4 regions of the Sphingomonas sp. PvP055 genome follow, and region 1 is predicted to be linked to each of the others. Evidence: riboswitches for the same ligand, from Rfam matches in the RefSeq annotation. Region 1 holds a riboswitch; each other region holds the start of a gene.
What was found. A riboswitch is a leader RNA that binds a small molecule or an ion and turns the genes downstream of it on or off. The one in region 1 is predicted to bind cobalamin.
Positions count from the first base shown of each region.

Region 1 (5,612 bases):
ACGGGGGTTCCCGTGGTTCATCGTGCGAGCCTTTTCCATCCCAGCCAGATGCCGCTTATCGATGTCACTACACCGGCGATCGAGAACAGCCAGATCAGTCCATCCCAGGCCGGCCGGTGCAATGTCAGCGTGTTCAGATCCCATCTGTGGAGGAGGTTGAATAGCCAGCGGTACACCCTCTGTCGTTCATCGACCGTCCGGAGAACTTCCCCGGTAGCGGGATCGATATAGAACCAAGTCTGCGCCGGATCGGCGAAACGCAGCTGCAACACTGGCAGACGCGGTAGCGTCCCGACCGCATACCAGTATGCATCGGGCGCCGTCAGGCAATCGACCGAGAGTAGCGGCGCGGGGCTCTCCAGATGACGTGCGGCCCTCACGATGGCCACCTGTGTAGCTTGGGATGGCGCGAGTGTGGCTGTATTCAACACTACTCGCCGCCCGTCGCGATAGGAGAGCAAGATGAGCGGATTTCTCGCATGGTCAGTCAACTGCGCTATAACCGCACCTTCGGCTGATATGCCGAGCCGGTCGAGTGCCAGGCCCGGCATCGGATCGGACGCCTGATATGTTCGCATCGCCGCCTTGTCCGGCTTAGTCCCGCCAAACAAATGACCAGGGTCTACCGACAGCCAACCGCTAAAGATCCAGGCGACCAGGAAAGCACCACCCACCAGCCCCGCGACATGATGCCAGAGCATCCAGCCATTGTAGGGTGTCATTCGTCCGCCTTTGAAGCGCCGTGCGCCGATGCGGGTCCGCAGGATGCCGATCCACATCCCCGCAACCGCCGCGGCGATGCAGGGACCAGACACCCATAGCACGACTTGACGCCAAGCCGTTTGATCCTGTCGTAGAACCGTCGGATAGACCCAGTGCGGCACCGAGCCGAGCCAATTCCAGAACCGCTCGCGACGGGTGGTCATTTGAACGACGGCGCCCGTCGTCGAGGACACATAGGCCTCCGTGCCGGACGCGTCGGCAAGCGCAACCTTCCAAAGTGGACGATGTTGATCGAAGCCGCCAGCAACCGTCCACTGATCCCGGGTCAGTCGTTCTACGTGCCTCGTCGGTGCGTTGGCAAAGCGGCCAGCGACCCGACCGGCGTAACGAGCATCGACTGGCCGCAGGACGGTACCGCGACTGGCGGCGAGAGTGGTGTGCGTCCCATCCCACCCGGTCACGCGCCATACAGGCGCGCCGTCGCGCATCTCGAGCAATAGCTCCTGCGATAGCCGTCCGCCGTCCAGCGGAGGCGGCACGTTCACTGCTGCCCAGTCGATCGCCTCGCTCCCAGCCAGCTTCTCGGCTGGCGAGAGGGAGGGATAAGGCACGTAGACCATCACCAGCCCGGACAGAAACCACATGGCGAAGAACAGGCAGCTGGCGATGCCGATCCAGCGATGAACGAGGTACAGCCAGCGCCGGGCAGTCTTGCCAAGCGCCGGCCGCCTGAGGCCGTTAAAAGCTGACACGAAGCGAAACGTCGACCGAGCGGGGACGGCCAAGGACCCACTGCTCGTTGTTGTACGTGCTGAGCGCATAGTCCCGGTCGAACATATTGTAGGCGTGGATATCGACCGCGAGGTGCGGCGTCACCGCATAAGAGAGCGTGGCATCGACCGTGATGTAGCTGGGGACGCGAAAGCTGTTCGCATTGTCCGAATAGCGGCGCCCGACATAGCGCAGTCCGGCGCGTGCCTGGAGCGAGCGCGTTGCGTTCCAACGCAGCCAGAGATTGGCAAGCGTCTCGGGGACGTCTGGCGGGGTATTGCCGTCGAAGCTCGAGCCGCCAGAGACGAAGTCGTCGAACGTCGCGTCGAGCACGCTGCCATTTGCATCGATCCCGACGCCGTAAGGCAGATCGAGCGACACCGCAGCCTCGATACCCTTAGCCGATCGCTGGCCGACCTGCTCGACCGGGCTCGTCGGGGTCAGCTGTGCCAGCAAGCGCTTCTTGACGATGCGGTAGGCGGCGAGGGTGGCGGTGCCGCGACCGTCGAGGAACACCGCCTTGGCGCCGACCTCGATTTGGTCGCCGACCGCGTTGCTGAACTGCACCTGCCCGGTCGAATAGGTGGTCAGCGTCCCCAGCGGGTCCACGCCGGTGGCATATTGCCCATAGAGCGACACCGTCGGGATCGGCTGATAGACGCTCCCGACCCGCCAGGTCACATTGTGCAGCCGCTTGGCGAGCACGAACGTCTCGGTGCCGGTGCCGCCCGGATAGTCGATCGACCAGCGGCGGATTGTGTCGCGCTCGTAGCGGACGCCACCGACGATCGAGACGTGCGTGCCGAGCTTAAGCCGGTCCTCGGCAAAGACCGCATATTCGTTGGTGCGTGTGCGATAGCGCGGTGCGATGCCTTGCGTGTCGACGATCAGACCGGGATCGAACGCGAAGGGATCGACTTCCGAAACCTGCGGGTCAGACTCGAAATTGTGGGAGTAGGTCAGTTTGATGAGGTTGACGTCGAAGCCCATGACAAAGTCGTTGCCGACGCCATCGGCGACGTCCGTCCTGAACGTCACGCTCCCCTGATCGCCCCACTGCGTCTGGTCGTGGACGATGCCGGTCATGTCGGTGCGCAGGATGCGGCCGGGCGTACCGGTATTGGCGCTGCCGTTGGCGCAGGCCCCGTCTGCGGCGATCCAGCAATAGGTTTCGAGATTGAGCCAGGAGCGTTTGGAGGTGAGGCGATAGGCCTGGTTGCTGACGGTGACCGCATCGCTCGGCGTCCAGTCGACCTGCAGTCTGGTGCGGTTGTCCCGGTAGCGGATAAAGCCGTCGCGCGTGTTGTAGTTGCGGTCCCGGATGTGGTCGTCGAGCCGTCCCTCGATCAGCGGCGTGCCGAAATAGCGCATCGGCTTCTGGTCGCCGTAATCGTCCCGCGCGGTGACGACGAGCGTGTCGGTCGGTGTCCAGCGCAGCGTGCCCGAGACGGCATGGCTGCGCGACTGGCCACGATCGACATAGCCGTCGGACCGACGATAGCTTCCGTCGATGCGGTAGGAGAGGCGCTCGGTGATCGGCCCCCCTGCGCCCGCCGCCACATGGAAGCTGTCCTGCGAGCCATAGCCGATCTCTCCCTCCACCTGCGTCCGCTGCGTATCGGGTTTGCGCATCAGGACATTGACCGCGCCGCCCAGAGCACCCTGGCCGTAGAGCACCGAGGCCGGACCGCTCAGGACGTCGATCCGTTCGACCATCCACGGATCGGTCGGAAAGGTGATCGTGCCCGCAGCCGGGAACAGCCTGATGCCGTCGATGAGCTGGAGCACGGATCCCTGACCGCTGAAGCCCCGTGCGGCGAGCGCGGTGCCGCCATTGCCGGGGTTGCCGGCGTTGCTGATGCCCGGCGCACGGCTCGTCGCGTCGATCACCGACATATCGCCGCGCGCGCGGATCGTGGCGCCGTCGATGACCGAGAGCGTCGCGGGGGTCTCGAGCGGCGTAAGGCCCAGGCGGCTGCCGGTCGCATTCGGCGTGGTGAGCGTGTCCTGAGCATGCTGGCCAACAACGAGGATGTCTTCGTTGTCGGGGGCGGGCGTGGATTGAGCATTAAGAGGTGCTGCGAACACAGGCGACAGGAAAGCCCCCGCGACCGCGAGGCGAGACAATAGGAATGGCATTACGGTAATCCCCGGGGCGTCGAGCGAACCCGGCAGGGACCTCCCGCGAACGGCCGACATCCGCGCCAGCCGGACGCCATCGCGACCGGCACGCATGCCCGTGCGGTCCCCACCGCACACGTCGTCGCTCGACGGAGTACCGTGCCGCGGCCACCCCCTGGGCCAGGCAAGAGCGACCAGACGCCGGCAGGTCTCCTGGCTCACGGGTCATCACACGATGCACGGCCTTCCCAGGCCTTTATGACGTAACGTCCGGCCCAGTGGCTGCCCCTTCCTATGAAGAAAGAAGCGATATGCATCGCGCTCGCCGCTTACAGTTGCAGGGACAGCCTCGGCTTCAGGCGGCGAACCACCCTCACCGCGTTCCCTATTAAGTCCCTCTCAGGACACCGACGCGATCATGCCAGCCTGCTTCAAAAGCAGATCAGCGGTGCCGATGTATCCCGATCAATGCCTTTGGGCAATCGCCATAGCCGAACGTTACGGTCTGGCTAATTCGCTGTGGTTTTAACGAGGCCGTGGAATTGCAACCACCAGACAAACTCGTTGAACCAGTGGTCGCTCGTCGTACCTTTCGCGTGCAGATCGAACCCGTGGCTACCTCGTTCATACAAGTGCAGCTCGGCTGAAGCTCCTGCCTGCCGCCATGCAGTATAGAGCAGCACGGGATCGTTCCGCTGGTACTCGTCATCTGCCGCACCGGCGATGAATGCGGGAGGCGCATCTTCCGGGACCGGCGTCCGTAGTCCGCCGTAGATCAGGCCTACAAAGTCAGGCCGCGACGCTTTGGCGCCGATTGCCAGATCGGCTGCAAGATACGCGCCCGCTGAAAATCCAATCATGCCAACCTTGTGAGGATCGATGCCCCACTCGCGCGCGCGTTCCCGGACGATCGCCATGGCGCGCGCCCCGTCCTCGATCGCATGAGGCTCACCAGCGAAGCGCGGCATCTCCATCGGTCTGCCCGTTTCCGCCCGCGACATGACGATGCCCATCTCTTTCATATGGACATCCGGCATCCGCATCGGCCCGTCACCGCTCCGGATCGTCCGGTACTTCAACACGAAGGCAGTAACGCCACGGCCGGCCAGTGCCTGCGCCACGTCTGTGCCACCAAAAGTGTAGCCGAGGGCTACGAAGCCACCACCGGGCGCGACGATCACGGCGGTGCCGTTGGCGCGACCAGGTGCAGGGCGATACAGCTCCAGCGTTGGTTCGCTGACATCGTAGATCATCGTCTCGCCGGTCTTCATCCGGTCCCGCACTTCCGGGACACCGAGCGACGGAACACCGCCCTTTGCATAGAGGGGAATGATCTTCCCGCCGGTCGCCGGTGCCCGCGCGCTTGCAGCCGGCGACAGAGGGGCGACTGCCACGCCTATGCTTGCCAAAGCGATCCAGCGCCTCGCCAGCTTCGCCATGGCCATATCCGCACCTTGAGCGTGACATAGGCCGAACGGGGCTGGTTGGGCGCGACCACTGGATAACCAAGGTAGGAATAGGGATCGAAGGCTCGTTGATTTCCCAGATTGACCACTGACGCACCAAGGGTGAACCGGCCAATGTCGTAATACGCCTGCGCATCGATCGCGGCATAGCCCGGTACTGCGAGGGTATTGGGCAGCGTCAGCTCACGCGAGGTAAAAGCGCTGATGCCTGCACCGAATGACAAGCCCTTGGCCGTACCGTGCAATACCCGGTAGCGAGCCGCGACCCGCCCGCTACTTTTCGGAACACGAGCGAGCCGGTCGCCAGGTGCCACACCATCGTCGCGGGTATCGGTGTAGGCGTAATTGGCGAGGAGCGAGAAGGCCGGTGTCGGCTCCCACACCATGTCCACCTCGACCCCGCGCGCGCGCTGCCGTCCGCTCTGGATGTAGAAGCCGACATTGGCGGGATCGGCGGTGACGACATTGTCGTGGGTCTGCCTGAACACCGCTATCGTGCCGGAGAGGCCCGTGCCGGTAAGCGCCAGCTTC
Region 1 covers NZ_JBEPNS010000002.1:54,020-59,631, forward strand. Annotated here, with positions in the region: gene ABIC16_RS18955 (PepSY-associated transmembrane domain-containing protein) at 18-1,475, opposite strand; gene ABIC16_RS18960 (TonB-dependent receptor) at 1,462-3,633, opposite strand; cobalamin riboswitch at 3,802-4,042, opposite strand; gene ABIC16_RS18965 (alpha/beta hydrolase) at 4,125-5,054, opposite strand; gene ABIC16_RS18970 (TonB-dependent siderophore receptor) at 5,012-5,612, opposite strand, start outside.

Region 2 (5,612 bases), on a different contig from region 1:
CCCGCACCGCCGGATCGCCACGCTCCGGCTGGAGCGCAACGATGCCGTCCCCGCTCCGCACCGCCGCAAAGTGGAACGCGCCATCCGTCACCAGCCCGTCCGCTTCGGGCTGCCCCCACGCCGCGAACAGCGCGTCCCGCAGCGCCGCGGGCAGGCGGGTCAGGGCTTCGCGATAGGCAGGTACGGGCCAAGCTACTGTGATTGTTGTCAGTTTTTCAACGATGTCGGCCCCCGCATCGGCCCGGACGGGATACCCCGCCCCCGCCAGATCGTCGAGCATCGCCCCCACCGACCCGATCGCATCGAGCCCCACCGCATGCGCCATCTGATACGCCTTGCCAGGATAGGTCGAGAGCACGATCGCCAGCCGCCGCGCCCCCACCGGCTTCGCGGCGAGCCGGGCCCAGCCGTCCACCTGTGCAACGATCGCCATGATCCGCGCCGGATCGGCCCGGTGCTCGCGGCGGGCATATTGCAGATCAGGGTCGCGCGCCGCCGTTTCCTTGAAACTGGCGACCCCCGCGAAGATCCGGCCATCCACCTCGGGCAGAACGACGTGCATCGCGAGATCCGCGGGGCTCAGCCCCCGCGCCGCCGCCGCCCACGCCGCCCGATCCGACGTCGCGAGCGCGACCTGGAACACCGGCACCCCGGCGCCATTGAGCGGCGTAACGCCCGCCGCATCGCTCGCCGAGAAGGCGGTGGCGTTGACGATCGCCGCAGGCGCGAGCGCCGCGACCCAGCGCGCGATCCACCCGCGCGCCGCGCCGTCTTTGAGCGACGGGACGAACAGCCCGATCACAGCGTACCCCCGCGCCTCGAAGCCCGCGTGCAGGGCTGCGATCGGCGCGACATCGGATGCGATCAGATACGACCGGTAGAAGACCAGCAGCACCCGCGGCTTGCCCGCGGTGATCGCGAATGCCGCCGGGCAAGAAGCGCCGGTGCCCGGCTGCCACCCCCCGACGCCCGCGATCCCGTGCGCTTCGATCGTTCGGTCCGTCGTCAGCGCCGCCGCCGCCGCCAGGATCTCCAGCGCCGCGCGCGCGGCGGACGCGCCGCCGAGGTCGCACAAGTCCGTCAGGCGTCGCAACGTCGCCACCGCAACGGTCGATACCGCATCCAGTCTTGGATCCACGCGCCCGTCGGCGGGCAGCACCGCAAGCGCGATCCCGCGTTGCCGCGCGATCGCCGCGAGTTGCTGGAGTCCGTAGGACCAATAAGCGGTCCCGCCGATCAGCCGGACCAGAATGCCCTTCGCGCCACCGAGGGTCCGTTCGATGTAGGTATCGACCGACAGGGGGTGCGCGAGATCGGCAAGGTTGGCGAGCCGCACCGAGGGCAAAGCCGGTCCAGCCGCACGCCACCCGACCGCGAAAGCGCCCAGGTCGCTATCGGAGAAGGACAGCACGACGAGATCCGCGGCATCCTGCCCCAGATCGCGCGGTGTCGCGGTGTCCTCGATCCCATGCGTTTCGCGAAAGACGACGTGCATCGGGGCTCAGCCGATCAGCGCCGCCTCGATGACCGCCGGATCGAGCCGGTCGCGTTCCGCAATCACCACCAGCCTGGAGCCGCGCGGTTCGTCTGTGCGCCACAAGCGATCGTAGTTCGTCCGTACCCGTGCGCCGACCGCCTGGACGAGCAAGCGCATCGGCTTGCCCGACACCGCGGCAAACCCCTTGATCCGCAGCACATCGCCTCGGCTCGCGAGCGCTTCGATCCGGGCTTCCAGACCGGCCGGATCCGCGATCTCACCACAGTTTACGACGATGCTGTCGAAATCATCATGCTCATGGTCGTCCTCGCCGTCGTGATGCGATGGGCGGGCCGCGATATCGTCTTCTGCCGCGGCGCCCAGACCCAGCACGATCCGAGGATCGACGACGCCGTCGACAAGTTCGATCACCGGGATCGGACGCGACATTTCAGCGGCGATGGCCGCTCGCGCCGCGGCGATTCCTTCGGGACCGGCGAGGTCGCATTTGGTCAGCAGCACCAGATCGGCGCACGCCAGTTGATCCTCGAACACCTCGGCGAGCGGCGTGTCATGATCGATGCTGGGGTCTGCGTTGCGCTGCGCGTCAACCGCCGCAAGGTCGGGCGCGAAACGCCCGGCGGCGACGGCCTCCGCATCGGCGAGCGTGATGACGCCATCGACGGTGATGCGCGACCGGATCGCCGGCCAGTCGAACGCCTTGAGCAGGGGTTTTGGCAAGGCCAGCCCGGATGTTTCGATCAGGATGTGGTCGGGCCGCGGATCGAGCCGGAGCAGCATCTCGACGGTCGGAATGAAGTCGTCCGCGACGGTGCAGCAGATGCACCCATTCGCCAGCTCGACGATGTTCTCGGCAGGACAATCGGGGATCGCGCATCCCCTGAGGATATCGCCATCGACCCCTAGAGTGCCGAATTCGTTGACCACCACCGCGAGCCGGCGGCCCTTGGCGGTCCGGATCAAATGGCTGATCAACGTCGTCTTGCCGGCGCCGAGGAAGCCGGTGACGATCGTGACGGGAACTTTCGAAAGGTCGGACATGTTCTTCCCCGTGGCGCAACAGCAACGAACGGGTGGGGCCGATCAAGGACGGCGCGCGACGACGGACGAGCGCCAGAAGCCGCCCGAGCCACGCACCGATGCAGCCCCAGCCGCATAGGCTCGTCGCTCAGACGGAGAACCGTGCCGCGGCCATCCCCTGGGCCAAGGCAAGAGCGACCTTATCGCCGGCAGGTCTCCTGGCTCACGGGTCATCGCTAGAGCATCACCTTCCCAGATTGCCCGGTCCTAAGACCGGCTCAGTCCAGTGGCCGCTCCCTTCCGGAGAAGGGGGCATGACGCTTTCGCTCACCGCTTACAGTTGCAGGGACAGCCGCGGATTTGGGGGAAGCCCCCCGCACCGCATTCCCATTCAAGCCCCTCGCGGGGCACCGGCGCGATCAGCGAGGACCGAATAAAGGCCCTCGCGGTGCATATTAGACCAGACGGCACGTGTTGCCAATTCGCTAATCGCCGACATGCTCCAGGACGTTTCCGGCACGGAGAAGCGCCGTGGTCGATCGGCCCGCCAGGAGTGGCGCGAAGAAGATCGTTCCGCCGCTCGCGCGCACCACATCGGCGCCGACCATCGTCTCCGGCGTATAGTCGCCGCCCTTGACCAGGACGTCCGGTCGGATCGTTCGGATCAGGTCGATCGGCGTATCATCCGAAAACGACACGATGTGGTCCACCGCGGCCAGTCCGCTCAGGACTTCGGCGCGGTCGGCTAGGCTGCTGACGGGCCGCGACGGGCCCTTCAGGCGGCGAATCGAAGCATCGTCGTTGAGGCCGACGATCAGGACGTCGCCCTGCCGTCGCGCCAAGTCGAGCAAACGCACATGCCCGGCATGAAGCACGTCGAAACACCCGTTGGTGAAGACGATCCGGGCGCCGTTTGCGCGGACATGGTCGAGTTTTGCGAGGAGCAGCGGCAGCGGGATCATCTTCGTCATCGCGTGGTCGCGCCGATACAGACGTTCCTCCAGGTCTCCGCGAGTCACCGCGTAAGTTCCCTGGCGCGATACCGCGATGCTCGCGGCGACGTTCGCCTGGTCGATCGCCGCAGCGATTGGCAGCCCCTCGACGATCCCCACGACGAGCGCGGCCATCGTGGTATCGCCCGCGCCGGTCACGTCGAAGACCTGCAAGGCCTCGGTCGGATGATCGACCATGGTGCCGTCTCGCGACACCATCAGCATTCCCTTGTCGCCCCGCGTGACCACGAGATAGCGCAACGCCATCGCTTCCAGAACCGATGCCGCGTGCGCAGCAATGTGCGCTTCATCGCAAGCACCAAACAGGGCGTGGAATTCGCGAGCGTTGGGTTTCAGCAGGAACGCACCCTTGTACCGCGAGCGATCGGCGCATTTCGGATCGACGAAGGCGGGCACGCTATATTTGCGGGCGATCGAGAGCAGCAACGGGAGTTGGTGGAGGACGCCCATGTCATAATCGGAGAAGATGACGGCGCGGACACCGTCGATCCGTGCCTCGAACCGCCGCACCAATTCTGCCTGCGCCGTCTCGCTCGCATGCCCGTCATGATCGATCCGCGCGATTTGCTGCACGCCGGAGACGACGCGGGTTTTCTGCGTGGTGGGTCGTCCCGGGTCGATCACGCGATCGAGCACGACCTTTCGCTCCTTCATCATTCTCGCGAGATCGTCTCCCGCTGCATCGTCCCCGGAGACGGTGAGCAGCACGCATCGCTGGCCCAGCGCGGCAACGTTCGCCGCCACGTTCGCTGCGCCACCGGGGCGCGACTCCTCGCGCGCCGCGCGCATGACCGGGACCGGTGCCTCGGGCGAAAGCCGACTGGCTTCGCCGATGATGTAGCGATCGACCATCGTATCGCCGACGATCAGGATGGCCGGGGGGCGTTGGTGAGTCATCTTCGGGTCTCCGCAATGTCAGCGCCAGCCGCGAACCTGAGAGGGTTCAGGACGCGTGGAGAGGGTCGGCCAGCGGCGTGCCCAGCCGCCGCCGTGATCCTGATGGGGAACGACGATGATCGAAACGGGCGCGTTCGGGGCCATGCGCGCGACGAAACTTCGGGCAATCGTGGGGTCGACCACGGGGTCATCGCCGCCCACGAAATGAACCTGCGGCACGCTCGACAGGAGCGCCGCTTCGGCTGCTGGATCGAGCGAGCGCGACAAGGGGGATAAGTGCCGTGCGCGCGTCCACTGCGCCAGATCGAGATTGGCGGCGACCGTCACCAGCGCCGCCACATCCCGCCGCCGTTCCGCCAACAGCGCTGCCAGCGTTCCGCCTCCCGAATATCCGACGAGGATCAGTCTAATCCGGTTCGTCTGTCGAAGGAGAAGATCCAGCGCCTCGGACGCACTGTCGATCACTTCCGAGGAGAAACGCGCGATACTCCAGTAATCGCTCTGGCAGTGACGCGAACGGGCAGCGTATTGGCAAGGTCTCGCCAGCCAGGCGACCGCGCCCTGACCGGGGTGTTGCACGGCAAGTTGCAACGCGACGGGGGCGGTCGGTGTCGGATCGAGCGAACGGCGCCCTTCGCGCGTGTAGGCGAAGCCGTCGCCCTCGATGTAGATCACGAGGACATCGGATGTATCGCGCCCTGATCGCGTGGCTGATGCAAGGTCGAAGCGCCCGGTCGGGATGACCTGCGACTGCCACGCCGCGTCGCGCACCAGGCGCGATGCGGACTGGCGCGCGACGGACGGGCTCCCGAAGCTGAGCGAAAGAAGTGTCGCACAGCATAGCGCAATACGGACGAGTGCATCACCGTATGGTCCCCGAACGTGGTCGGACAGATCCGTCTTCATTCAGTGGAAGTGAACTCCCGAAAGGAGAAAGAAACTACTGTAATATTACCTAAATGTATAAACGCAGAACAGACGTATTGTAATGCGGTTGGCGGTATAGATGTGGGTTTGAAGTAATATACCTCAATGAGAGTAAGGCGTTTATTGATCCGCATCTGTTGTTGAAGGGGAAGTCCGGTGGTGATGAACGGCGAAGCGCCCGATCAGACCAAACGGACTCGACGTCTGCAGGCCGGCATTTCGCTATTGGCGATTGGAGCTGGACTTGCGATGCCCCA
Region 2 covers NZ_JBEPNS010000001.1:2,028,356-2,033,967, forward strand. Annotated here, with positions in the region: partial or broken gene cobN (cobaltochelatase subunit CobN) at 1-1,495, opposite strand, end outside; gene cobW (cobalamin biosynthesis protein CobW) at 1,502-2,539, opposite strand; cobalamin riboswitch at 2,710-2,948, opposite strand; gene rfaE2 (D-glycero-beta-D-manno-heptose 1-phosphate adenylyltransferase) at 3,004-4,428, opposite strand; gene ABIC16_RS09765 (hypothetical protein) at 4,447-5,334, opposite strand; gene ABIC16_RS09770 (hypothetical protein) at 5,605-5,612, shown strand, end outside.
Region 2: another riboswitch for cobalamin. It lies ahead of cobW (cobalamin biosynthesis protein CobW); the one in region 1 lies ahead of ABIC16_RS18960 (TonB-dependent receptor).

Region 3 (5,612 bases), on a different contig from region 1:
GCGCGCAGTCGCGGCGCAAGATCGGTTCCTGCGATGACGAACCCGAGGCGAAGCCCGGGCAGGCCGTAGAATTTCCCGAACGAGCGCAACACGATCAGCCGATCGCCCGCCTCCGGGCAGAGGCCGGGCGCGGGGTCGGCATAGGCTTCGTCCACCACCACGGTCATCCTTTGCGCGAGGGTGCGAAGCAGCGCGGGATCGGTGACGCGTCCATCCGGGTTGGCCGGGCTGGCGAGGACGAGCAGGTCGGCGCCTCCCATGCCACCGTGCTCCTGCGCAGGCAGGAGCCCAGAGTTACGCGCGTTCGGTGCGGTACCCTGGGCCCCCGCCTGCGCGGGGGAATCGCTCGTTTGTAGGGCCGTGACAGCTTCCGGTGCCACGGCAACCGCGTCAGGCCATGCCGCGAGATGCCCGGCATAGCCCGGCCGCACCACGCACGGTCGCCGCGCAGCGATCACCAGCGCAAGCAGCCGCATTGCGAGGTCGCTCCCCGGCACCGCGATGACCCGCGCCGGATCCGCCACGCCGAACGCCTCCGCCGCGGCGGCCTCGAGCCCTGCGATCGCGCCCGGTTCGGGGAGCTGCTCCCACCCGAGCGGCACGCCTGCGACCGGCCACGCCCAGGGCGCGATCCCGGTCGACAGGTCGATCCAGTCATCCCCGCCGAACATCGCACGCGCGGCGTCCACGCGCCCGCCGTGCGCGTGGAACAGGGCAAGATCGCGTGCGCGCAACGCTCAATACGTCAGGCGGACGCCGCCGAAGGCAGCGCGGCCGGGCTGACCATATTGGTAGATCGTCTGGTATTTCGTATCGAACACGTTCTCGACCCGCCCGAACACTTCGACCATCTTCGTGACCGGGAAGGACGCGCGCACGTCGCCGAGCACATAACCGTCGAGCCGCCGCGCGTTCGACGCATTGTCGAAACTATCCCCTACCGAGGTCAGCGTCGCCCCCGTCGTCAGGCCGAACGCCCAGCGATAATCGGCGTTGACCGTGATGCTGCTGTCGGGCCGCCGCGCGAGCTTGCGCCCGAAATTGCGGCTGCCGGCGGAGCGGTCGGTCGCGTCGAGATAGGTGTAGCTCGCGCTCACCGTCAGCGGCTCGACCGGACGCAGCAGCAGCGTCAGTTCGACCCCCTGTGCCCGCGTCCGTGCGATGTTTTCGTACGTGCCCGACGGACGACCCGCGCAGATCCCCGTGAGCGGTGCTGCGCACGAGACGAAGGTGATCAGATCGGACGAATTGCGATGGAAGTAGGTCGCGCTCGCTTCGACCGCGCCGTTCAGCGCCTTTTGCGTCACCCCCGCATCCCAGCCGTGCGAGCGTTCCGGGTTCAGCCGCGTGTTCCCATACTCGCTCTGCAACTGGTACAGCGTCGGCGCCTTGAAGCCTTCGGAATAGCTCGCGCGCAGCGTGGTCGCGCCATGATTGGGGGAATAGACGCCGCTCCCCGAAAAGGTCGTCGCGCCGCCGAACACATTGTGGTCGTCATGCCGCACGCCGCCGGTCGCGGTCAGCCCGGTGATCGGGGTGACGGCGAGCTGGCCATAGACGCTGAACAGCCGCGCCCGGCCCCGCGTGACCGGCCCGCCATAGCTCGACGAGGAAAAGCGCGATACTTCCCGCTCCGCGCCGAAGGTCGCGAACACCGCCGAGGTGACGTTCGCGGTGCCCTGATATTCCAGCCGGTCGTTGCGCCCGATCCCGCGAAACGTCTCGGTCGGGTCGCCATCGGGGTCGATGTTGCGCCGGTCGGTGTCGGTATGCGCATAACCGAAGCGATTGTGCAGACGCCCGTCGAACAGCGCGGCGTTGAGCCCGGCATAGCCGACCCATTGTTCGACATCGCCATATTCGCGCGTGTCGCCGAAGGTGAAGTTGGGCGGTGGGAAACCGTCGATGTCGGTCCGGCTGTTGGTATAGAAGCCGCGCAGGTCGACCGAGACGTCGCGGGCCAGCGCGATCCCGAGGCTGCCGTTCGCGGCATAGTTGCGGTACCCGTCCCGCTCGGTGCCGGGGGCGTAGGCCGAGATCCCGTCGGTGCCGTAATAGCCGCCGCCGAGGCTCGCGGACACCGGCCCCATCTTGCCCGAGACGTTGGCGAAGCCCTGTGCGGTGCCATAGCCGCCGCCCTCGGCACGCGCGTTGATCGCGATCTGCTCGGTCGGCTGGCGGGTGATGAGATTGACGACGCCGCCGATCGCCTGGCTGCCCCACAGCACCGATTGCGCGCCGCGCAGCACTTCGATCCGCTGGATGTTGCCGATCAGCAGATTGCCGAAGTTGAACCCGCCGCCGGGGGCGGAGGGATCGTTGAGCTTGATCCCGTCGATCAGCGCGACGGTCTGGTCGCTGTCCGCGCCGCGGATGCTGACCGAGGTGGTGGTGCCGATCCCGCCGTTGCGCACCACGGTGACGCCGGGCGTCTGGCGCAGCAGGTCGGACACGACGACCGCCTGGCGCTCGGTAATCGTCGCGGTGTCGAGCACCGTGACCGACTGGCCGACGGTATCCGCCGGGCGCGCCGCGCGGTTGGCGGTGACGACGATATCCTGCGATGCGTTGGCGGCTTGCTCCAGCGTGGCGGTGGATTGCGCGCTCTCGGCGAACGCGGGCGCGGCGGCGGCGATGCACGGCAGCAGGATCAGATAGGCACAGGTCTTCACGGTTATTCCCCTTCGCAACAGCTACGGGGGCACGCACGGCGCTATGTCGGAATTCCGTTTCCCGCCGCGCACGACCCCAACCACGTCGTCTCGCGAGGAAAACCTCGATCGCACGGCACACCCCGGCCGGACGAAGGACAACCGCGACAGGCAGGTCTCCTGGCTCCCGGGTCGTCGTCTGGCTCGGCCTTCCCGGATCCGGAGATCCAGTGGCACGCAGAAGGAGCAAGACTCGCCGGTCACAGTTGCGGGGACAGCCCCGGATGACGCGCTTGAGCACGCTTCCGGGTTCCCTTTTCATCCCATCTCTGGGAACCTGTCGCATCGGCGCGTCTAGAGCGCGCTTTGGGCAAGGGCAAGATGTGACACGGACGACACTATTCCTGGGCGGTGCCCGCTCGGGCAAGAGCCGCCTCGCGCAGCAAACCGCCGAGGCGTGCGCGGGGCCGCTCGCCTATCTCGCCACTGCCGAGGGCCGCGACGGCGAGATGGCGGACCGGATCGCGCGGCATCGCGCGGACCGGGGGGAGCGCTGGCGCACGGTGGAGTGCCCGCTCGCGCTGCCCGCGGCGATCGCTTCGGTCGAGACGGGCGCGGTGCTGGTCGATTGCCTGACGTTGTGGCTGTCCAACCTTATGCTCGGCGAGCATGACATCGCGGGCGCGACGGACGATCTGCTGGCTGCCATCGCGGGGAGTCCGTTGCCGATCGTGATCGTGACCAACGAGGTCGGGATGGGGATCGTCCCCGATCATCCGCTTGGTCGCACCTTCCGCGATGCGGCGGGGCGGCTCAACCAGGCGGTCGCGGGGCAGGTCGACGCGAGCTATTTCGTGGCCGCCGGGCTGGTGCTGCCGTTGCAGCGGTATCGGACCTGACGCCGCGGGGCTGGTCTCCGCGGTCCGCAAATGGCATTCCGGTCAAGGGATTGCACGAGGAACGACGATGACGCGATGGATCGACGCGCACCAACACTTCTGGTCGCTGACGACGCCCGGACATGAATGGCCGACGGCGGCCGAAGCGCCGATCCACCGCGATTTCGGGCCGGCAGACCTGATCGCCGCGTGCGACGGGCTTCCGCTGGCGGGAAGCGTCCTGGTCCAGTCGCAACCGACCGATGCCGATACAGACTGGATGCTCGCGCTGGCGGAGCGCACGCCGCTGGTGCGCGCGGTGGTCGGGTGGGTCGATCTCGCCGACCCCGCCGCGCCCGATCGCATCGCCGCGCTCGCTGGCAACCCGTGGTTGCGCGGGCTGCGCCCGATGCTCCAGTCGATCGACGATACCGACTGGCTGCTGCGCGCGGACCTTGCCCCCGCGATCGCGGCGATGCAGGCGGCGGGGCTGCGGCTGGATGCGCTGGTCCAGCCGCGCCACTTGCCGATGCTCGCGCGGTTCGTGGAGCGCTGGCCCGACCTGCCGATCGTGATCGATCATGCCGCCAAACCGTTCCCTGCCGCAGGGACACTCGATCCGTGGCGCGACGACATCGCCGCGCTCGCTGGGCTTGGGGTGCATTGCAAATTGTCGGGGTTGCGGACCGAACAGGGCTCCGGCCAGCCCGCGAGCGACCTCGCGCCTTATGTCGCGCATCTCGTCAGCGTGTTCGGGCCGCGGTTGATGTGGGGGAGCGACTGGCCGGTCGTCTTGTTGTCGGGGGATGATTGGCGGCGCTGGCACGACGATGCGCTGCGGATGGCGCGCGATGCTGGGGCGGACATCGACCGGCTATTCCACGATGCGGCGGTGGATTTCTACGCGCTGGGGTGAGCCGTCGCCCGACCCCATCCGTTCGCCCTGAGCGCAGTCGAAGCGCCACTCCCAAGCAAGCCTAGGCTCGGGGGAGACGGGGGCTTCGACTTCGCTCAGCCCGAACGGGGGGGTGAAACGAACCCTAGCCCAGCGCCGCCTGTTTCTCCGCCGCCAGCGCATCCAGCTCCGCGCGCGTTTTTTTCTCGCTTGCGGTCTTCAACTGCCCGCACGCCGCGTCGATGTCGCGCCCGCGCGGGGTGCGGACCGGGGCGCTGATGCCGGCATCGAACACGATGTTCGAAAACGCCTTGATCCGCTCCGGCGTCGAGCATTCATACGGCGCGCCCGGCCACGGGTTGAACGGGATCAGATTGACCTTCGCCGGCAGGTCATAGAATTTGAGCAACCGCACCAGCTCGCGCGCATCCGCGTCGCTGTCGTTCTTGTCCTTGAGCATCACATATTCGAACGTGATCCGCCGCGCATTGTTCGCGCCCGGATAGTCCGCGCACGCCTGCAGCACCTGCTCGAGCTTATACTTGCGGTTGATCGGGACGATCTCGTCGCGGATCTCGTTGGTGACGGCATGGAGCGACACCGCCAGATTGACCGAAATCTCCTCGCCCGCGCGTGCCATCAGCGGCACCACGCCCGAGGTCGACAGCGTGATCCGCCGCCGCGACAGGCCGATCCCGTCGCCGTCCATCACGATCTTCAACCCGTCGCGGACATTGTCGAAATTATAGAGTGGCTCGCCCATCCCCATCATCACGATGTTGGTGAGCATGCGCCCCTCGGGCTGGCTCGGCCATTCGCCCAAAGCATCGCGCGCGAGCATCACCTGCCCGACGATCTCGCTCGGGGTCAGGTTGCGCACCAGCCGCATCGTACCGGTATGGCAGAAACGGCAGTTGAGCGTGCAGCCGACCTGGCTCGATACGCACAGCGTGCCGCGGTCCGCATCGGGGATGAACACCATCTCGTAATCATTGCCGTCGTCGGTCCGCAGCAGCCACTTGCGCGTCCCGTCGGTCGACACCTGCGCCTCGACCACTTGCGGGCGGCTGATCGTGAAGCGCTGTTCGAGCCACGGCTGCATCGTCTTTGAGATGTCGGTCATCAGCGAAAAGTCGGTGACGCCGCGATTGTAGATCCAGTGCCACAATTGCTTGGCGCGCAGCTTGG
Region 3 covers NZ_JBEPNS010000001.1:150,146-155,757, reverse strand. Annotated here, with positions in the region: gene ABIC16_RS00720 (aminotransferase class I/II-fold pyridoxal phosphate-dependent enzyme) at 1-734, opposite strand, end outside; gene ABIC16_RS00715 (TonB-dependent receptor plug domain-containing protein) at 738-2,672, opposite strand; cobalamin riboswitch at 2,805-3,007, opposite strand; gene cobU (bifunctional adenosylcobinamide kinase/adenosylcobinamide-phosphate guanylyltransferase) at 3,035-3,550, shown strand; gene ABIC16_RS00705 (amidohydrolase family protein) at 3,618-4,445, shown strand; gene rlmN (dual-specificity RNA methyltransferase RlmN) at 4,570-5,612, opposite strand, start outside.
Region 3: another riboswitch for cobalamin. It lies ahead of ABIC16_RS00715 (TonB-dependent receptor plug domain-containing protein); the one in region 1 lies ahead of ABIC16_RS18960 (TonB-dependent receptor).

Region 4 (5,612 bases), on a different contig from region 1:
ATCGATAAGCGTTCACATCTAAAAATGTTTATTAATGGGCGTCTAAGAAATGGCTGACAACCTACTAGCGAGTTGCGATGTTCAAAAAGGTTTTTTAACGCCCTCTCTATGGGGACCGAACAAGGAAATTCAAATTGACTGATGGAATTTCGAACAGCGTCGAGCTTGCTACCCAAATGACGATGGCATGGTTGTCCAACCCTAACACGCGCACGTCGGCGGAGGACGTTGCGGCATTCTTGAAGTCGATGCACGCCGCAGTGGTCGGTCTTTTGGCGGCGCCAGCAGACGTTACTGCCGAGGACGCCGCTCCTGAATTTACCGGGGCAGTCACCGCACGGAAGTCGCTGGCAAATCCCGATGTCATTATCTCAATGATCGATGGCAAACCCTACAAGACGCTGACGCGGCATCTTTCTACCAACGGTCTGACGGCTGGCGAATATCGCGCTCGCTATGGTTTAAAGGCCGACTATCCCATGACTGCACCGTCCTACTCGGCACTGCGGCGGGATATGGCGAAAAAAGTTGGTCTTGGCCGAAAGCCGGGCCAGAAACCGCCAGTCAAGGCAACGGTGCCTACATCTACACCAAAACGTGGTCGTCCCCCGAAGGTAGCCGAGCCTGCGTGAAGTGACAGGCGCCGAACATGCCCGCCGCCACTATGCTTCGACTCGACGTGGATGATCGTCCGCTATTGGGCGTTTTCGGTCCGACCGCTCTACCACCCGAAAGCTGTCAGTCGGCTTTGGGGGGGCAGTCGGCCCGTCGGTCATGTGGCTGAACGTCCCGACCTGGTGGGGAACGGACAGGCAGCTTTCAGGAGGCGGCTGGCGATAGCTGCCGTTCCCGAAAAGGATGCAATTCTGGGAAAGCCTGATCAACCAAGCACAATCTAGCCGCGTTCTGGCTTGCCCTCGAAGTTACTGATGGCGGAAGCGTCGGTGCGGTTCCTCACGCCCCACTCGCACAGGGGCAGCAGAGCCTCGATCAGCGTCATGCCGAATGGAGTGACGGTGTAATCGACTTTGGGCGGCACCTCGCCATAGTCGCGACGAACCAATACCTCTGCCGAGGCGAGTTCACGCAGTTGCTGTATTAGCACCTTCTCGCTGATGCCGGCGACCGTCCGCTTGAGATCGCCGAACCGCCTCGGACCCGAGCGGAGGTGATACAGGATCAGCGGCTTCCATTTGCCGCCCATGATGGCCAGCGCGACATCAAGGCCGCAGTCAGATGGAGGAACGCTCATCGCATCTCTTCGGTACTTACCTTTAGGTAGGTTCTACCCACATTACCAGTGCCGGTCCATATTCTAAAAACGTGCGCGACGGGATCAATCATCTTTCCGTCGCAACAATGGAGCTTAAACATGACCGACACGCCGACCATCCTGATCTATGCAACATATCGCATCCAGCCCAGCGACGTGGAAGCGTTCCGGGATATCGCTTCGCGCATGGCGAGCGCGGCCAGGCTGCGGGACGGCTGCGTATTTCTTGACGTTACGGAGGAAGTAGGTGCCGCCGGCACGTTCCGGCTGATTGAAGCCTGGCGAGATCAGGCGGCGTTGAACGCACACCTCTCCACGCCCGATTTCCAAGCGGTATTCGAAGAAGCTGGGAAACTCGGCATCACCGACCGTCAGGCCGACTCCTATTCGATTTCGGGCAGAGCGGCGCTCGACATGCCGTCCTGACCGGAATGAGGACCGGCCCACAAGGCGTTCCAGCAAACGGACGGCGGGAGAGAAGGCGTCGGCCTTCTCGGAATCGATCGTGAACTGAGAATTTATCCAGTGTCTCGATATCCCGTTTGATTGGCATTTTAGGACGTAGTGGGGGGTGGTTGTCCGGCAATGCCGATCGCACTGCGATAGGGCAGCTCTGAGCAATCTTGCAGATTGACGGTGCCACGGGTACGCGCTTCTCGTCTAGCTGGATGAATATCTTGCTGGGCAGTGATCGCGCTGGTGTCCCGAGAGGGACTTAATAGGGAACACGGTGTGGGAGATACTCTCCCGAAGCCGAGGCTGTCCCTGCAACTGTAAGCGGCGAGCGAGACGTACATCGCGTCCTCTTTTGGAGGGTGCAGCCACTGGACCAACGCCGTAACGGCCGAGATCCGGGAAGGCCGTATATCGAGCGACGACCCGTGAGCCAGGAGACCTGCCAGCGTCTGGTCGCTCTTGCTTTGGTCCAGGGGATGGTCGGGGCACGGTTCTTCCGTCTGAGCGACGAACGAGCGGCGGGGGTCGCATCGGTTCGTGTCGCGGGCGCTTGCGTCCGCCTGTCGACGCGTGCCGACCGTTCGCAGCGGACGCCCCCGTCCGAAGTCGCTTGGCGCACGGGGGACGGACATGAAGAATCTGAGATTACGAACAAAATGGCTCGAATGCGTGGCTATAGCTTCGGCATGTAGCACCACACCAGCATGGGCTCAGGGGCAAAACACCGAGGCTGTGCCGTCACAGGCACCAAACGACATTGTCGTGTTCGGCCGCGGCGAAGCGAAGATCGGTGTTGCGCATGCAGCAAGTGAGGGCACCGTCGCCGGTGCCGACCTTCTGGTTCGCCCGCTGCTGCGCGTTGCCGAACTGCTAGAGGCGATACCTGGCATGGTCGCTGCGCAGCATTCGGGAAGCGGCAAGGCCAACCAGTATTTCCTGCGTGGCTTCAATCTCGATCACGGTTCGGACTTCACGACTTATATCGACGGGGTGCAAATGAACCTGCGCACCCACGGTCATGGCCAAGGCTATCTCGATCTCAACGGACTGATCCCGGAGATCGTCGCGCGCGAGGATTTTCGCAAAGGGCCATACCGTGCCGATGGCGGCGACTTCGCGCTGGCGGGGGCTGCCTACATGACCACGATCGACAGCTTCGCCCGGCCGTGGCTTTCGGTCGAGGGCGGCTCTTATGGCTATGGTCGGATCGCCGCGGGCGGGACGATTGACGGGATTGGTCCGGGGAAACTGACGCTCGTCGCGCAAACCAAGGTCTACGACGGACCATGGGAGGAGCCTGAGCATATGCGACACGCATCTGGCTTTGCGAAATATACCGCTCCAGCTGGCGCAGGCCAGGTCGAAGCCTCGCTCAACGCCTACCGCGCGACCTGGCGTCCGACCGAACAGATTCCCGAGCGCATAATTGGTACCGCGCTCTGCAAGGACGTGTTCTGCTCACCCGATCCGACGGCACGCGGCGAAACGACACGGCTCGTCGGCAACGTCGCGGTCCGCCAGCCTGACTGGCACGCCAATGTCTATGGTCAGTTCTACGACTGGTCGATGTATTCGAACCCGACCTACACCGACCCGGACGGGACCAGCGCACAGATCCGCCAGTTCGACAAACGCTGGATCGTCGGCGCGAGGGGCGAAAAGCGTTGGACGCTCGCACCGACCCTTGCCGTCTCGCTCGGCACCGAAGAGCGCTACGACCATATCGGCAGCGTCGGTGTGTATCGCACCAGCGCGCGATCGTTCCTGTCGTCGCTCGGCCGCTACCATGTCGAGGAAGCGTCGGCAGCATTGTACGGCGAAGCGACGTGGACGCCGGTTACGGGTCTCCGCCTGATCGGTGGGGTTCGTGGGGACTATTATCACTACGTCGTTCGCGCGCGGGATCAGGCGGCGGTCTTGGCCGGCGAAGGCAGAGGCGACGACGCGATCCTGTCGCCCAAGGCATCAATCGCGTACTCGCCGACCGATCGGCTGGAGTTCTACGGCAACTGGGGACGTGGGTTCCACTCCAACGACGTCCGCGGCGCGGTAAACGTCGAAACGCCGGTGCCTGTGCCGGTCCGCGGCAACGGCCGCGAAGTCGGCGCCCGGTGGCAGTTACCCGGCATTACGCTGACCGCGACCTATTGGTGGCTCGACGTCGACAGCGAACTGCGCTTCGTCGGAGATTCCAACGCGGTCGAACCGACCGGTGCCAGCGAGCGTCGTGGCTATGAACTTGTGGCGTTCTGGCGGCCCAGGCCGTGGCTTGCGATCGACGGCAATTACACAGCGAGCCGGTCGCGGTACGACAATGGCGATCGTATTCCCAACGCCTTCGAGAACGCCGCATCCGCCGGGATCGCGCTGGTGCTCAATCCTTGGGAGGCAAGCGTTCGCGTCCGCCACCTCGGGCCCTATCCTTTGATCGAAGACAACAGCGTCCGAGATACAGGAAGTACCGTCGTCAACGTCCGCGCGGCTCGCAAGATCGGACGGTTCGAGGTGTACGGCGAGGTGCTCAACATCCTCGACAGCCGCGACAAGGATATCGCCTATTTCTACGAATCCTACATCCCCTCGTTTGATACCGCGGGACCGGCCGATGGTCGTTTAAGCCGCGTAGTTGAGCCACGGACGTTGCGCCTGGGTGTCCGGGTGAGTTTCTAGGCGGTGCCAGATGATCGCCAGTCTCGGGTGAAGCTGGCGATCATTCAATGGCTGCGCACCTGCAATGGTGTCTGCCTCATAGTGCGCGCATTGGACTCTACCCCTCAGATCGGTACGCCCCCACTCAGACGGGTAGCATGTTCCCATAAGCGACGCAGACTGTGCGGAAACTCGCCTTTGGCTGGTGCTGCCGCCTAGGCTGCGCTGGATGGGACCGAAACTGCGGACACCCAGATTGGTGAGATCGGAACGATCGGCATACGCTAGAGGGCGACCTTCTCGTCCTCAATATGGTAGGGCTTGCCCGTAATATGCGCTTTGACGAACGACAGTACCGACACCACGGCCTGATCTGCCCCCCGCTGAGAGGCCCAGAGACTATGATAGTCTGGACCACGAAAGGGACGACAGATGCCATTCAAGAAGCACAAGCCGGAAGAGATCATCGGCAAGCTGCGTGAAGTTGAGATCGTGCTGGCACAGGGGGCATCGACGGCCGACGCGTGCCGGCGGATCGCTGTCAGCGAGCAGACGTACTACCGCTGGCGCAAGGAATATGGTGGGCTGAAGACCGACCAGGCGCGGCGGATGAAGGATCTGGAGAAGGAGAATCTGCGGCTGCGCCGGGCGATCTCGGACCTGACGCTGGACAAGCTGATCTTGCAGGAGGCAGCCCGGGGAAACTTCTGAGCCCTGCGCGACGACGGCGCTGCATCGATCATGTGCGACGAGAGCTTCCGGTGTCCGAGCGACGGATCTGCCGGGTGTTGGGTCAGCATCGATCGACGCAGCGCAAGGTGCCGCGTGGGGCGGATGACGAACAGGCGCTGTCCGAAGACATCATCGCGCTAGCAAAGCAATATGGTCGCTACGGCTATCGCCGGGTGACGGCATTGCTGTGCCATAGGGGCTGGACGGTGAACCATAAACGGGTCGAGCGGATCTGGCGGCGTGAAGGGCTCAAGGTGCCGCAGAAGCAACCGAAACGTGGGCGGCTGTGGTTGAACGACGGCTCGTGCATCCGACTGCGCCCGGAATATCCGGGGCATGTATGGGCGTACGACTTTGTCGAAGGCCGCACGCATGATGGCCGCAAGTTCCGCATCCTGACCATCATCGACGAGGCCAGTCGAGAATGCCTGGCGCTGGTCGTGGCACGGCAGCTCAGACATGAAGACGTACTGGCGGCGTTGGCCGACCTGTTCGTCACACG
Region 4 covers NZ_JBEPNS010000003.1:5,514-11,125, reverse strand. Annotated here, with positions in the region: gene ABIC16_RS19940 (Ros/MucR family transcriptional regulator) at 135-632, shown strand; gene ABIC16_RS19935 (winged helix-turn-helix transcriptional regulator) at 896-1,252, opposite strand; gene ABIC16_RS19930 (putative quinol monooxygenase) at 1,373-1,699, shown strand; cobalamin riboswitch at 1,954-2,190, shown strand; gene ABIC16_RS19925 (TonB-dependent receptor) at 2,360-4,399, shown strand; one part of gene ABIC16_RS19920 (IS3 family transposase) at 4,811-5,075, shown strand; one part of gene ABIC16_RS19920 (IS3 family transposase) at 5,075-5,612, shown strand, end outside.
Region 4: another riboswitch for cobalamin. It lies ahead of ABIC16_RS19925 (TonB-dependent receptor); the one in region 1 lies ahead of ABIC16_RS18960 (TonB-dependent receptor).